One region of the Actinomyces wuliandei genome, then DNA from elsewhere that is predicted to be linked to it. Evidence: riboswitches for the same ligand, from Rfam matches in the RefSeq annotation. Region 1 holds a riboswitch; the other holds the start of a gene.
What was found. Region 1 has a riboswitch for FMN ahead of CWS50_RS06110 (ABC transporter permease). Riboswitches for the same ligand answer to the same signal wherever they lie in the genome.

Region 1 (7,308 bases):
TCATGATGGTCGCCAAGGGCTACACGCTCCAGGACGTCTACCGCTACCTGTGACACCCCGCCCAGGTCCTACCGCCCCTCCCCGTCCTCTCCCACTTCCCGCTCCGCCCGTCGTGTCGGCGTCCCGACAGCCCGGCTGCCGCGCCCACGCCGTCCCAAGTAGTCAGGATCATTGTGCTGCGTATCGCTGTCCCCAACAAGGGCTCGTTGTCAGAGCCCGCCGTCACCCTTCTCACCGAGGCCGGCTACCGCACCAGACGCTCCGGCCGCGAGCTGGTAGTCCTCGACGAGGCCAGCGAGGTCGAGCTGTTCTTCCTGCGTCCCAGGGACATCGCTGTCTACGTGGGTCAGGGGACCGTCCACGCCGGCATCACTGGACGCGACCTGCTCCTGGACTCCGGTGTGGACGCTGTGGAGCACCTGCCCCTGGGTTTCGCCCGCTCCACCTTCCGGTTCGCCGCACCTGCGGGAACGATGTCCACGCTGGCTGACGTCGCGGGAAAACGGGTCGCCACCTCCTACGACGTCCTGGTGAGCCAGTACCTGGAGTCCCAGGGCGTCCAGGCCCAGACCGTCCACCTGGACGGTGCCGTGGAGTCCTCGGTGTACCTGGGAGTCGCCGACCTCATCGCTGACGTCGTCGAGACCGGAACCACCCTGCGAGCCGCAGGCCTGGAGACGTTCGCGGACCCGATCCTCACCAGTGAGGCTGTGCTCATCACCACCCGGCAGCTCCAGGACGAGCCGGGGCTGGCCACGTTGGTACGGCGTCTCCAGGGAGTGCTCAGGGCGCGCACCTATGTCCTGGTGGACTACGACGTCCCTGCCGACAGGCTGGACCTGGCCGCGCAGATCACCCCGGGTATCGAGTCCCCCACCGTCTCACCGCTGCAGAACCCCGAGTGGGTCGCGGTGCGTGCCATGGTGCCACGCAAGGAGGCCAACCGTGTCATGGACGAGCTCTACGAGGTGGGCGCGCGCGCCATCCTGGTCTCCTCGCTCCTGGCCTGTCGGCTGTAAACGCTATCGTGCGTAGGCCTCAGTCCTGTACCAGGGGGTCACAGACGGATGCCACCTCGGTGGCGGTGGGTCCCAGCAGGTTGTGGGTCTCCAGGAAGCCCAGCATCTGTGCCACGCTCTGGCTGGACAGCGCCCCTACCGGCGTGTCTGCTCCGGGACGGATCAGCTCTGCGGTGGCGACGGCGACCTCGCGGGCGTCAGCAGCACGTGTGGGGTCGGCCAGGTCAGGCACGTAGTCCCTGGTCGCGGACACGGCGCCGTCAGGGTCGTCGACGAAGGCCTCCATACCCGCCACCGAGGCACCGACCAGCCGGGTGAGCTCCTCCCTGCGCTCGTCAAGAACTGCACCCGTGGTCACCACAGACGCCCCGACAAGGGGGACCTCCTCAGCGACGGCCACCGTGCGTACCTCCGTCCCCGCCTGGGGGATCTGGACGGCCTCGTTGTTCGAGAAGCCAATGATGGCGTCTACCCGGCCGCCAGCCAGGGCAGCCTGCTGGGTGTAGCCGATCTCCGTGATGGTGACGTCATCCTCGCTGAGGCCAGCAGCGTCCAGGGCGACCTGGAGCGCGTACCAGCTCTCCCCGAATCGTCCCGGTATGCCGATGCTCCTGCCCGCAAGGTCGGCAGGTGTGGCAACAGGGGAGTCCTCCGTCACGATGATGCAGGCAGGGTACACCTGGTAGAACCCGCCGACCACCACCAGGTCTGAGCCGTTGGACGCGGCGACGACAGCCTCGTCAGCACCCGCGACAACCACCTGCTCGCTGCCTGCGGTGAGCGCGTCAAAGAGCCCCTCGCTGGCACCGTGGTGGCGCAGGCTCACACCGGGGTCATAGTGCCCGTCCGCCAGCGCCATGTAGAAGGGGGCGAACTGGATGCTGGGCGTGTAGGTCAGTCCGATCACGAGGCTTCCCGCCCCGGGCGAGGCAGTAGCGCCCGCGCCGGGTCGGCTGGCCGTGTCGTCAGCACAGGAGGCGAGGGCCGCCGTTGCAGGCAGGAGGCTGGCAATACCGACCAGGCGGCGACGGGTGGTACGGTGACCGGTGATGGCGGGACTCGTACCGGGGGTCGTGTCGGGGGTCATGCTGTCTTCTCCGGGTAGATGGGTCCGTCAGGTGTGTGCACGCCTGCGCGCTGCCTCGTACGTGATGGCTTGCTGCGAGCCTCTCCTCTCACGTGGCACGGCGCCCGCGCAGCGCGCTGACGGTGCGGCTGCGCCGCTCCAGCTCGTAGAGGAGCCAGTGGATTACCGAGGCCAGGGCGCACAGCAGGACGATCGTGGCGAACAGCCCCGTGGTGTCCACCGCGTCGCGCTGGGAGGACAGCGCCATGCCCAGTCCCTGACCGCCCATGACCATCTCGCCGACCACCGCACCGGTCACCGACAGGGTGAACCCGGTGCGGAGACCCGACAGCACGGCTGGCAGCGCCATGGGCAGCTCGATGTAGACCACCATGGACAGCCCGTGAGCGCCGTCGAGCCGGGCTGCGTCAACCACGTCGGCGTCAAGGCCCCGCAGTCCCAGCAGGACGCTGACGGTGATGGGGAAGAAGACCATGAAGGCGCACAGAAGCACCACGGGGAGTGTCCCGTAGCCCACCCACAGCACGAGCAGGGGTGCCAGCGCCACGACGGGGACAGCCTGGCTGGCCGCGACGTAGGGCAGGACCGCCCGGGAGAACAGGCTCCAGTGGTGCAGTCCCCAGGCCAGCGGCAGGGCACAGGCCGACGCGGCCAGACATCCCAGCAGGGCCTCGCGCAGCGTGACCCAGGCGTAGCCCAGGAGCCCGGCCTCACGCACGGACAGCCACAGACGCTGCGCCACCTCAGACGGGCCGGGCAGGAGCATCTGGGGCACCGTGCCGGAGGCCGTCGTGACGTACCAGGCCACAAGGATGGCAAGACCCAAGGCCAGGCTGGGCCACGGACCACGGGAGAATGGGCGTGCGTACCCTCCTCCGGGCTGAGGAGGGTCCACAGGCTCCGCACGACGTGCTGACGCCCTCGGCGCTGCTGGTGCTAGCAGCGTGGTCAGGGTGGCCACGGCTTCCTCCCTCCTGGCTCGTCCGGGGGCGGGCGCTCCCCGGGAGATGCTTCCGGGAAGAGGAAGGGGATGGGGCACTGACCGGTGCCCCAGGCCAGCTCGTGCGCACCGCAGACCTGCTGCTGTGCGCACTGAGACCACCGTGTGCGGGCTCGTCCGCGCCTCGTGCCTCCTCCCATCCGGACTCTTACCGTCGGTACCGGAGTTCCACCGGTTCAGCCAGGTGTACCGGCCCGCTCGGACCGGCTCCCGGGTCGCGGACTGTCACCGCCGACTCGGACTTTCACCGACCCCGGAGCACGTGCTCGCACGGAGGTTATCCGACTGTGCGAGTCAGGACAAGCCGACGGCGCGGCACGGACCGGTGCGGGAGCCAGGGGCGCAGGCCACCTTCACCCTCTCACGGGACCACGCACGGACTGAGAAGCACATCCGTGCCTCCAGGCGTGGGTCCTGATTGTGATGGCCGTCCCGCCGTCCTGCGCTGTGAGAGCCCTCAAGGATGTGAGGGACCCCTGGGAAGCGCTCACTCACGGACCGCAGCGACCGCCCTGTCGAACTCGGCCTCCACCAAGGGCTCAGGCGTCCCTGCCCGCGACACGGCCCAGGCCACCACTAGGTTGCCGACGAACCCCGGGAGGATCTCATAGAGGTCGAAGACGCCACCAAGGCCTCCCGCCAGGTTGCCCCACACCCCGACAAGGACCGCACCGGTGACCATACCGGCCAGGGCTCCCCGGGAGGTCAGGCGCTTCCAGTACAGGCACAGCAGGACGGTGGGGCCGAAGGAGGCCCCGAAGCCCGCCCAGGCGAAGGCGACCAGGGACAGGATCGTGTCGCTGGGGGTCCACGCCATGAGCGCGGCGACCACGGCAACACCCAGGACAGAGACCCGTGAGGCAATGACCAGGTGGGAGGCGGAGGGCTGCGACCTGCGCACAGTGCGGTAGAGGTCCTCAATGAGCGCCGAGGAGGTCACCAGGAGCTGGGAGGAGATCGTGGACATGATCGCGGCGAGGATGGCAGCCAGCATGAAGCCGGCGACCAGGGGGTGGAAGAGCAGCTGGCCGAGAGTGATGAAGACCGTCTCCGGGTTGGCCAGCCGCTGGGTGTCATGCTGGTAGACGGCCACCCCCACCACGGCGGTACCGATGGCGCCCAGGACCGCGAACAGCATCCAGCTGATGCCGATGACGCCGCCGTGCAGCGCCTCCTGGGCGGAGCGTATAGCCATGAAGCGCACGATGATGTGGGGCTGGCCGAAGTAGCCCAGGCCCCAGGCCAGGGCTGAGACCACGCCGAGGACGGAGACGCTCGGACCCACCAGGGTCCAGTAGCCGGGGTCGACCCCGCGCACCGCCTCAAGAACAGCACCTGGGCCACCGACGTGGACGACACCCACCACGGGAACGGCGATGAGGGCTGAGACCATCATGAGCCCTTGGACCAGGTCCGTCCACGACACGGCCAGGAACCCGCCTACCAGGGTGTACATCACCGTGATAGCCGCGACCAGCGTCATGCCCAGGCGGTAGTCCATCCCGAAGGAGGACTCGAAGAAGGTGCCTCCGGCCACCATCCCCGAGGAGACGTAGAAGGTGAAGAACACCAGGATGATGAGGCCCGAGGCCCAGCGCAGCAGGTGCCGGGAGTCGTGCAGCCGGTTGTCCAGGAAGCTGGGGACGGTGATGGCGTTGTCGGCGACCTCGGTGTAGGTCCGCAGGCGCGGCGCCACGAGGAGCCAGTTGGCCAGGGCGCCTGCGGTCAGGCCGACAGCAATCCACGCCTCGACCAGCCCCGACAGGTACAGCGCCCCGGGCAGGCCCATGAGCAGCCAGCCGGACATGTCTGAGGCCCCTGCTGACAGGGCAGCGACAAAGGGGTTGAGGCCGCGGCCGGCCAGCATGTAGTCGTCGATGTCGGTGGTGCGGGTGTAGGCCCACAGGCCGATCATAATCATCCCGACGAAGTAGATGATCATCGCGATCGCTTCATAGGTCGTTGTGGTCATCGGTGGCACCTCGGGTCAGGGATGGGCGGAGGGGCGGCGCCGACAGTGGGGCCGCCCAAACCGGAGCCACACTACAGGCTGTTCCCGCCAGCGGTGTGACGAACGTGTGTGCGCGGGCCGGGCACGCGCGGGGACGGACCCGTACGTGCCGTGCCCAGACCTCGGTTCCGATCGCCTACGCGGCGCTGGCCCCAGGGAACGAGTCCCCAGGGCCAGCAGCGGTACAGCAGTGATGAGTGCAGCGGTGATGATGAGACGCGCACCGGGCGTGGAGGCAGGCTAGTTCCTGCCTCGCTTGAACAGTTCGCCGCTCATGACGTCGGCCTCCAGCTGCTCCAGCGTGCGCCCCTTGGTCTCAGGAACGTAGATGAAGAAGAAGGTGAAGGCGATGGCGTTGAGGACGGCGAAGCCGAGGAAGGACATGGACAGTCCTATCGCAGAGATGACACTGGCGAAGACCAGACCGAGGAGAGAGTTGGTCATCCACAGGACAAACACCGACAGCCCCATACCGAAGGCCCGCATCTTCAGCGGGAAGATCTCCGAGAGCGTCACCCAGGTGGCCACGTTGAGGCACAGCTGCATGGAGCCGACAAAGAACACGATGAGGGCCAGCAGGACGAAGGGTCTGGCACCGCCTTCCGGCAGGAACCTGGCGGCGCTGGCAATGAGCACGTGCGAGACCGCGACCAGCCCGTAGCCCCACAGGAAGGTCTTGCGGCGGGAGAAGCGGTCCATCATCTGCAGGGCGACGATCGCGGCAATGACGGAAATGGTGGCCGGGGCTATATTGGCAATGAGTGCTGCCCCCGTACTGAACCCAGACTCTCTCAGCACTCTTTCACCGTAGTAGAGGATGGAGTTGATACCGGTGGTCTGCTGGAAGAAGCCGATACCACAGCCGATGAGGACGATGCGCACCAGGTTCCGGTTGGAGAAGATCTCCGAGATGCTCATGTTGACCCGGCTGGCCTCCTCCTTGCTCGCGGCCTGGATCTCGGCCAGCTCGGGCTTGGCCCGCCCCTCGGGCCGCAGGGAGTCCAGGATCTCCAGCGCCTCCTCCTCGCGGCCCTTGTCCGCCAGCCAGCGGGGGGACTCGGGCAGGCGGGTGACACCCAGCAGCAGGAGGATGGCGGGAATGGCCGCCATGGTGAACATGACGCGCCACACCCAGGGGTACTGCTCACCCCAGACGTTGCCGATGATGGCGTTCATGACGATGGCCAGGAGCTGGCCGGTCACGATCATCATCTCGTTGCGCCCGGCCAAGGAGCCGCGGATCTCGTAGGGGGCGAGCTCGGCCAGGTAGACCGGAACCACCACGGAGGCGGAGCCCACAGCCAGTCCCAGGATGACGCGCCCGACGGCGAGCATCGGCAGGTTGACGGCGGTGACAACGACAGCCACGCCCACGATGAACAGGGCGGCCATGACGGTGATCGTCGTCTTGCGGCCGATCCTGTCGGAGATACGGCCGCCGGTGAGGGCGCCGACGGCACTGGCGAACAGCAGCGAGCTGACGGCGATGCCGACTTCGATTTCTGAGAGATTCAGCTGGCCTGGCTGTTCCATAAAACTCTGGGCGCCGTTCATGACGCTGGTGTCATACCCGAAGAGCAGGCCGCCCAGGGTGGCGATAAGGGCGACGACGGTCAACCGGGCACGGTAGGGACCGGGTGTGAGCGGAGGCAGCTTGACAGCACCGCCCTGGGTGGCGGTGGTGGTGGGGCCATGCGACACAGTGACTCCTTTGTCGGTTCGAAAGCGGGGCTAACGCTAGCACGGACGTTGACCAAATGTCATGACAAGCCGTCTAAGTGATTCATGCCACTATCCTGTCCGGAGGCGTCCCGTTCGAGGAGGCTGCCGGGCACGGGCCGCCACCTGCCGCCCGCCTGACAGCCCGGCAGCTCTTGGGCCTGTCGCCGCTCTCAGCGGCGTCAGGGCCTACCCGACCGCCAGGACCACGGAGACGGCATAGCTGCCGTCATGGGACAACGACACCGGCCAGTGCTCAGGACGTGACCGACCTTCGCCCAGGCTGGCCTCCACCGCCTGCGCCAGCTCTCCCGACAGGCGCAGCCAGGGGCGCCCCCAGTGGTCTGTGGCAACCTCGACCTCCTGCCAGTCCAGCCGCTCGGGGGCTATAACGGGCGCCGGTCCCCCGGAGACGCGGGCGCTGCGGTGGGCACCCAGGGCCAACGCCTGGCTCCAGGCCTTGACGAAGGCC
Region 2 (7,308 bases), 1.0 Mb from region 1:
GGCCCCCTACCCCCTTGACGTCACGGTCGTGGAGATCGCCTGGCGCAGCCTGCGGGCCGCTGCCGCAGCAGGCGGTGTCCGTATCCACGGCAGCCCCCCTGACGGTGGTCTGGCCAGCGTGGACGACGATGGCGTGGTCCGTCTGGGGTACCCGAGGGCCACCCTGTGGGGCCTGCCGCTGGGCGTGCTGCGTCTCGCCTCGACCCGCTGGCCCGACCCGAGCCTGTGGGAACGCCGTGAGGGGGCGCGTGCCCTCGCTGTCGCCACGCGGATGGAGGCGTTGCCCAGGACACGGATGTCCAACGAGGCGCTGGGGGAGGCGCTGGCGGGAGTGGTCAGCGAGGCTGAGGTGATGGAGCGGTCCCGGTTTACCCGCTACCTGGGTGCCCACCTGCTGCGGGGAGCCTGGCTGGATGTGCTGCTGCGTCTGGCGCGGACCAGGTACACCCAGCTCGACCTGCTGGGGGACCTGGACTACGCCACTGTCGTCATTGACCGCGACCTGTCCCGACTGGCCGCCTCAGCACCTGAGCCAGTGCGGAGGCTGCTCGCCCAGGAGACTGCGGATGATGGTGCGGGTGCGACGGTGGACGTCGAGGCGGTGCGCCAGGCCTGCCCCCGGTGGTGGCGGGAGGTCGAGGCTTTCCTGGCCGAGCACGGTAGCCGGACCACTGCCATGTACCAGCTGTTCTCCTCCACCAGCTGGAGCGAGGACCTGCCAGCCTTCCTGTCCGTCCTGGCGATGAGGGTGGGGGCCGGGCCGCAACAGCCCCTGGCACCCGCCTGCCGCTAAGCCGGAGCCAGGCGGGTGCCAGGGGGCCTCTCATGGCTCCCAGCCTGGCTCCCAGGAGGGCTCTGGTGGAGGCCAGACGGCGGCCCACGCCCGCCTTGTGGCCCAGGTGGGTGACCGTCTTCCCCGCCCCCTGCGGAAGAGCCTCACCCGGCTCGTGGCCGACTACCGCGCCGGGCACGTCATGCGGGAGGCCTCTGTCGTCGAGTTTGAGCAGTTGGGCGCGGCGGCGCGCGGGCTGGCCCTGGAGGTGGGGCGGCGGCCCAGGGAGGCGGGTCTGGTCGAGGACGCCCGGCAGGTGGCCTACCTGAGGCTGGAGGAGCTGGAGGCCTGGCTGCACGGGGGAGATGCTGACATCAAGCGGCTCGTGCGTGCCCGGGTACGGGCCCGTCCCCGGGCGGAGGCGGCCTGGCAGCAGCAGCGAGGAGAACCGGACGGTCGCCGGGGCGCGGTCCTGGAGGGGACGGGCGAGGCGGGTACCGCGCTGGTCGGCGTGGCCGCCAGCCCCGGGACAGCCACAGGCACAGCCCGGGTGGTCACCGGGCCAGCGGAGTTCGCACGCCTGCGACCCGGCGACGTCCTGGTGTGCCAGACCACCGACCCGGCGTGGACCCCGTTGTTCGCTCGCGCTGCCGCAGTGGTTGCCAAGAGCGGCGGAAGGCTCTCCCACGCCGCCATCTAGGCGTCTCTACCCACTTCTGTGCTCGTCTCCTTGTCTCCGTCCTCCCTGCTGCCACGGTTCCTGGCACGCTCCCGGTTGCGGACGAAGACGGCCAGGTAGGGGTGCTGCGGTCCCAGCGCTCGTTCAGCGTCATGGACCAGGTCGTCATACAGGGCGAGCGCCCGGTGCCGGTGGCCGCACGACTCATAGGCCTGGGCCAGGTTGTTGCGCGCGGACAGCGCGTCGGGGTGCTCCGCTCCCAGCACCCGGGCCGCGTCGGCAGCCAGCTCCTTGTGCACCCGGACCGCCTGCTCCACCTGGCCTGCGGCCCGGTAGGCGCTGGCCAGGGATGAGCGCGCGGTGAGGGTGCGAGGGTGGTCCGGCCCCAGCAGGGCCACGGTGCCCTCCACCACCTGCTCGCCCAGGGTGACCGCCTGCTGCACGTCCCCTGCGGCTCGGTAGGCGCTGGCCAGGGCGAAACGGGCGGTGAGGGTGTGGGGGTGGTCGTGCCCCAGCATGCGTGAGAGCACCGTGACGGGCTCGGCGAGCCTCAGGCCGGTCTCAGGCACGCCCAGCCAGACGGCGAGCCGGATGGCGTCAACCAGGGTGGAGACGACCTGGTCGTCCGTCATGAGCGGGTGGTACTGCTCCTGGCTGCCCAAGGCACGCAGCTGGGTGGTCACGTCCTCAAGCAGCGCACGCTGGGAGCTAGCGTCGGGCGCCCTGTCGGCAGCTTCGGCAAGAGTCAGGAGGGCGGTCACCCGGGAACGGGCGTGCGCCGCGCAGGCTGTGCCCCAGCGGCGCTCGATCTCGCTGAGCGCTGCCTCGTGGGCCGCATCCGACGACCCGGCAGTCTCATCCGTGGGTGGCATGCCAGGTATGCTAGCCAAGCCGGTGGTGGTGATGGCTCATGGTGCCCCTCGGCCTTCTGCTGGCAGGTGTGAGTCCTCTGCCGCCAGGGCTCAGCCTCCTGCAGCCAGACGTGCCGCTTGCTCCCGCGCAGCGCGGCGGGCTACGAGACCGTCGGCCACGACCACCAGCGTGACCACGGCGAACCCGGCAGCCCCCAGGAGGAGCACCGACGTGGCGTCGTCGCCGGGGGCCAGCAGGTGGTTGGCCTCGTCACGCCACGGCCACAGCGCCCTGGTGCCGCCGACCATGAGGCCTGCCAGTGCCGACAGGGTCATCGTCTGGTGGTAGGTGAGCAGCCACTGGAGGACCTTGACCACCAGGGCCAGCCCCAGGGCCGCGCCGACGGCGAACAGGGCCAGGTAGCCCAGGTCGCGGTCTGCGACGGCGCGCAGCGTGGGCTGGTACAAGCCCACGGTGAGCAGCAGGAAGGACCCGGAGAGCCCGGGAAGCACCAGCGCCGAGACGGCGACAGCGGCTGCCAGGACGATGACCGGTGGGCTGGGCTGGGCCTGGGCGGGGCTCATGGAGACCAGCAGCCATGTCACCACCGCTGCGGCGGCACCCGCTAGCAGCCGCAGCCACGGTGAGCGGCGTACCGGGGACCCTGCGGCCAGGGGGGACCTCTCCGGTGCCTGCACGACCATTCGTACCGGTACGACCACCGAGGCCAGGACCATACCCAGGAAGAGCCCACGCATCTGCTCCGGGTGCTGCTCGACGGCGTCTGACATCGGGCCGGCGACCAGGACCACTGCTGCGACCATTCCCAGGCCCACCGGCAGCAGCACCCGCCAGCTGACCGCCGCCAGGTGCGCCCGCGCGCGTGCGCTGCGCTGCGGCCCGGTCACCAGGACCCGCAGGGCGGAGACCAGTTTGGAGGCGGAGCCGATCAGCTCGGAGTAGATGCCGACGACAAGGGCGACGGTCCCACCGGAGACTCCGGGGACAGTCTCTGCGGTGCCGATGAGGGCTCCGCGCAGGAGGTTGCCGACCAGGGAGGTCGGGCGCTGGGGGACGGGGCCAGCAGGAGGTGCGGGGGCCGCGGCGTGGCTGGGCGGATGGCTGGGCACGGGGGCTCCTTGTGGAGGTTGGTGGTCCTGGGCGGCGCCCCGGTCGTGCCGGGACCCGGGTCGCAACGCTACTACTGGTTGGGGCGTGTGGCTGCTGGCTCCTGCGTGGTGGGCGGGGAGCGCGCGAGCGGTGAGAGGGTGATCTCGGCCGGGGCGCGGATCTCGGCCAGGGTGCGCGGAGAGTGCTGGTGTGGTCATGTTTCCGCTGACGTGGTGGCTGACTGAACTTTTGTGCAGAGGGTGCTTCTTTGCGCCTAATGCCGGGCGTTTCCGAGGAATGTTTTGCGGATGTGACAGCGGGAAATGTGTGCCAACGAACAAGGGTGGCCGGAAAATGTTTGCGCCGTGTCCGCCCCCACCTGTTCCAGGTGAGCGTTACATGGTCGCCCACCCTAGCATTGAGGGGGCGCTCACGGGCTTGGGTGCTTGTGGGTGATCCCGAGTCTTTTGCGAGACATTTCGACGACAGAAAGAGCTGCTTGATGACCACTAGTACTGCCGCTGGTCCCAGTCTCATCGACTCGGCCGCGCGCCGATTCGCCTCCCTGGAGCGCCTGTCCGTGACGCTGCTGCGTGTCGGCGTCGTCATCGTCTTCGTGTGGATCGGTGGCCTGAAGTGGTTCAGGTACGAGGCTGACGGCATCATTCCCTTTATCGCCAACTCCCCCTTTATGCGGTGGATGATCGGTGACCCTGAGGGGTACAAGCCGCACATGAATGCCGAGGGCGTCCTCAACGAGGCCAACCGTGCCTGGCACGAGGCCAACTCAACTTACCCGGTCTCAGTCTTTATTGGTGTCACGATCGTCGCCATCGGGCTGCTTGTCGCGGCGCACTGGGTCCGGCCAGAGCTGGGGATGCTCGGTGCGCTTGGTGTCATCGGGTTCTCCGTCATCACCCTGTCCTTTATTGTCACCACCCCGGAGACCTGGGTGTCGGCTCCCGCTGAGGGCCTGGCGGACTCCGACCTCGGCTTCCCCTACCTGTCGGGGCGAGGGCGGCTGGTGATCAAGGACTGCATTCAGATGGGGGCTGGCTTTGTCCTCCTCGTCGACTCCGCGCGCATGACCCTGAGGCGGCGCGGTGCCCGGGGTGGACAGGATCTTGAGCAGGAACGGGCCGAGGCCGTCTGAACCAGGCTCGGGCCAGCCTCTGAGGCGACCCCTGTGTGGTGTATGTTACATTAACAGCCCTGGGGGCCGTGCCATACTAGGGCCGTTATGTTCCGGGGACGGTGCAGCTCCGTACCGGCGGTCATAGTCCGCGACCCGACGTCGAGTAGTCACGTCGGATGATCTGGTGAGACTCCAGGACCGACAGTCACAGTCTGGATGGGAGGAGCATGATGGGGCCGGGGAGTGCGCCCTGGCGCCAGGTGGTCCTGGTGGGTGTGCCCGGATGGGCCACCTGACGGGGTGCCTGCTGGTGCCGGTGCCAGGCTCGGGCGGCCGCCGTCGTGTCCTCCTGTCTCCTCGGACCGGCCACTGCGGTAAGGGAGATCATGGACGTACCGATGACCTCGTCCTCCTCACAGGCTGCGTGGACACCTGCTGAGGAGGAGGCCATGCGGGCCGCCCTGGACGCCGCTCGCTCCGGTCAGCGCGGTGCGAACCCCCTGGTCGGGGCGGCCGTCCTTGACGAGGGCCGCGTGACGGCCGTCGGGTGGCACCGTGGTGCCGGGGCGCCCCACGCCGAGATAGAGGTGCTGGCCCGGGCCCGTCGGGCAGGTACCGACCTCAGCCGTGCCACCGTCGTCGTCACTCTTGAGCCCTGCCACCACCATGGCCGTACCGGGCCGTGCACGCAGGCTCTCCTGGAGGCGGGGGTGCCCCGGGTCGTCTTTGCCGCCGAGGACCCCAGCCCGCAGGCCCGTGGAGGTGCCCAGGCCCTGCGCCGCTGCGGGGTCCGTGTCGTGGGCGGACTGCTCGCCCGGGAGGCGGCCAGCCTCAACCACCGGTGGCTGCGCGCAGTGGCGCAGGACCGCCCGTTCGTCACGGCCAAGATCGCCCAGACCCTTGACGGACGCACGGCGGCGACCGACGCCACCTCCCAGTGGATCACGGGCACCCAGGCCCGCGCTCACGCCCACCTCCTACGTTCCCGCTGCGACGCCGTCCTCGTCGGTACCGGCACGCTGCTGGCTGACGATCCTCGCCTGAGCGCCCGGGACCCCCAGGGGCGCGACCTGCCGGACCAGCCGCTGAGGGTCGTCATGGGTGCCACCGAGGTGCCTCCTGACGCCGCCCTGCGCTCAGGCCGGTGGTGCCACCTGAGGACCCGCGATCCCCATGAGGCCCTCGCCTACCTGGCCGGTCAGGGTGTGCATCACCTGCTGGTGGAGGGTGGTGCCCGCGTGACCACGGCCTTCCTTGCCCAGGACCTGGTTGACTCCCTCGTCGTCTACCAGGCGCCGCTGCTCCTGGGTGCGGGCAAGGCCGCTGTCGCGGACCTCGGCGTCACGACACTGACCCAGGCGCGGCGGCTGGAGCCCGACCGCGACCCCGTGAGGCTCGGGGATGACGTGCTCCTGGAGCTCTCCCCGGTCGAGAGGGTCCCGCCTGCCCCTGCCGCCCCGTCCGTGCCCGCCTAGCCGCTTCCTCGGCGTGCCAGGCGAGCCTCCTGCCGGCGCGCGCCGCACGGGGAGCGGGACGGGTCGCGTGCGGTCCGGCAGCATGAGAGTCCGAGATCAACGAGCCAAGGAGGGAGAACCTCGTGTTCACAGGAATCGTGACGGGCCAGGGGACTGTCCTGGACCTCGTCCCCGACCACGCGCCGGGGGTGACCCGTCTTGTCATCGACACCCACGGACTAGCGGCCGACCTGGAGGCTGGGGGGTCCCTGGCCGTCAACGGCGCGTGCCTGACCGCCCTGGTCGACGCCGACCAGGTACCGCCCACCGGTCGTGCCGACGTCTTCTGCGCCGACCTGGTGGAGGAGACCCTGGTGCGTACCACCCTGGGGACGCTGCGTCCGGGCGACGCCGTCAACCTGGAGCGGTGCCTGCCTGCTGGGGCGCGTCTTGACGGGCACGTGGTCCAGGGGCACGTCGACGCCACGGGGGCGGTGGCGGAGGTCGTCCCGCAGGGGGCGTGGACGCGGCTGCGTGTGAGCATGCCCGCCCGGATTGAGGACCAGGTGGCGGAGAAGGGGGCTGTCGCCGTTGACGGCGTCTCTCTGACGGTGACCGCCGTCAGTCCCGCAGGTGCCCAGCAGCCGTGGTTCGAGGTCGGCCTGGTGCCAGCGACCCTGGAGGCCACCCGCCTGGGCAGCCTCCAGGCCGGTGACCGCGTCAATATCGAGACCGATGTCCTGGCCAAGTACCTTCAGCGGATGCTCCAGGTGCAGGGGGAGCAGCAGTGAGTGGGGAGCCCGGTAGGAAGTCTGGTAGCGAGCCCGGCCGGGAGCGCGGTGGGTGGCAGGACCTCGGTGGCGTGGAGGGTGACGTGGAGCGGGCTCTGTCGCACCTGTCCCAGGGACGGCCCGTCGTCGTCGTCGATGATGAGGCCCGTGAGAACGAGGGTGACCTCGTCCTTGCCGCCCAGCGGGCGACCCCTGAGACCATGGGCATGCTCGTGCGCTACACCTCGGGACTCATCTGCGCTCCGCTGACCGCCGAGCGGGCCAGGGCGATGCGGCTTCCCGTCATGGTCGAGGACGGCGAGGACCCTCGCGGCACCGCCTACACCGTCAGCTGTGACGCGCGGACCGGTACGACCACCGGTATCAGCGCCCACGACCGGTGCCTGACGGTACGTGCCCTGCTGGACACCCGGACGGGGCCGGAGGCCCTCATCAGGCCCGGCCACGTCCTGCCTCTTGTCGCACGGGCTGGCGGCGTCCTGGAGCGTGCCGGGCACACCGAGGCCGCTGTGGAC

Region 2: linked by a shared signal. The riboswitch ahead of ribD (bifunctional diaminohydroxyphosphoribosylaminopyrimidine deaminase/5-amino-6-(5-phosphoribosylamino)uracil reductase RibD) and the one ahead of CWS50_RS06110 (ABC transporter permease) in region 1 are both predicted to bind FMN.

Annotation. Positions count from the first base shown of each region.
Region 1 is NZ_CP025227.1:1,476,976-1,484,283, forward strand. It holds gene CWS50_RS06095 (phosphoribosyl-ATP diphosphatase) at 1-53, shown strand, start outside; gene hisG (ATP phosphoribosyltransferase) at 174-1,019, shown strand; gene CWS50_RS06105 (ABC transporter substrate-binding protein) at 1,039-2,106, opposite strand; gene CWS50_RS06110 (ABC transporter permease) at 2,195-2,932, opposite strand; FMN riboswitch at 3,231-3,370, opposite strand; gene putP (sodium/proline symporter PutP) at 3,594-5,078, opposite strand; gene CWS50_RS06120 (sugar porter family MFS transporter) at 5,358-6,818, opposite strand; gene CWS50_RS06125 (holo-ACP synthase) at 7,026-7,308, opposite strand, start outside.
Region 2 is NZ_CP025227.1:2,511,602-2,518,909, reverse strand. It holds partial or broken gene CWS50_RS10460 (PEP/pyruvate-binding domain-containing protein) at 1-793, shown strand, start outside; gene CWS50_RS10455 (PEP-utilizing enzyme) at 891-1,472, shown strand; gene CWS50_RS10450 (tetratricopeptide repeat protein) at 1,469-2,323, opposite strand; gene CWS50_RS10445 (DUF368 domain-containing protein) at 2,414-3,433, opposite strand; gene CWS50_RS10440 (DUF417 family protein) at 3,916-4,566, shown strand; FMN riboswitch at 4,651-4,780, shown strand; gene ribD (bifunctional diaminohydroxyphosphoribosylaminopyrimidine deaminase/5-amino-6-(5-phosphoribosylamino)uracil reductase RibD) at 4,935-6,023, shown strand; gene CWS50_RS10430 (riboflavin synthase) at 6,146-6,793, shown strand; gene ribB (3,4-dihydroxy-2-butanone-4-phosphate synthase) at 6,790-7,308, shown strand, end outside.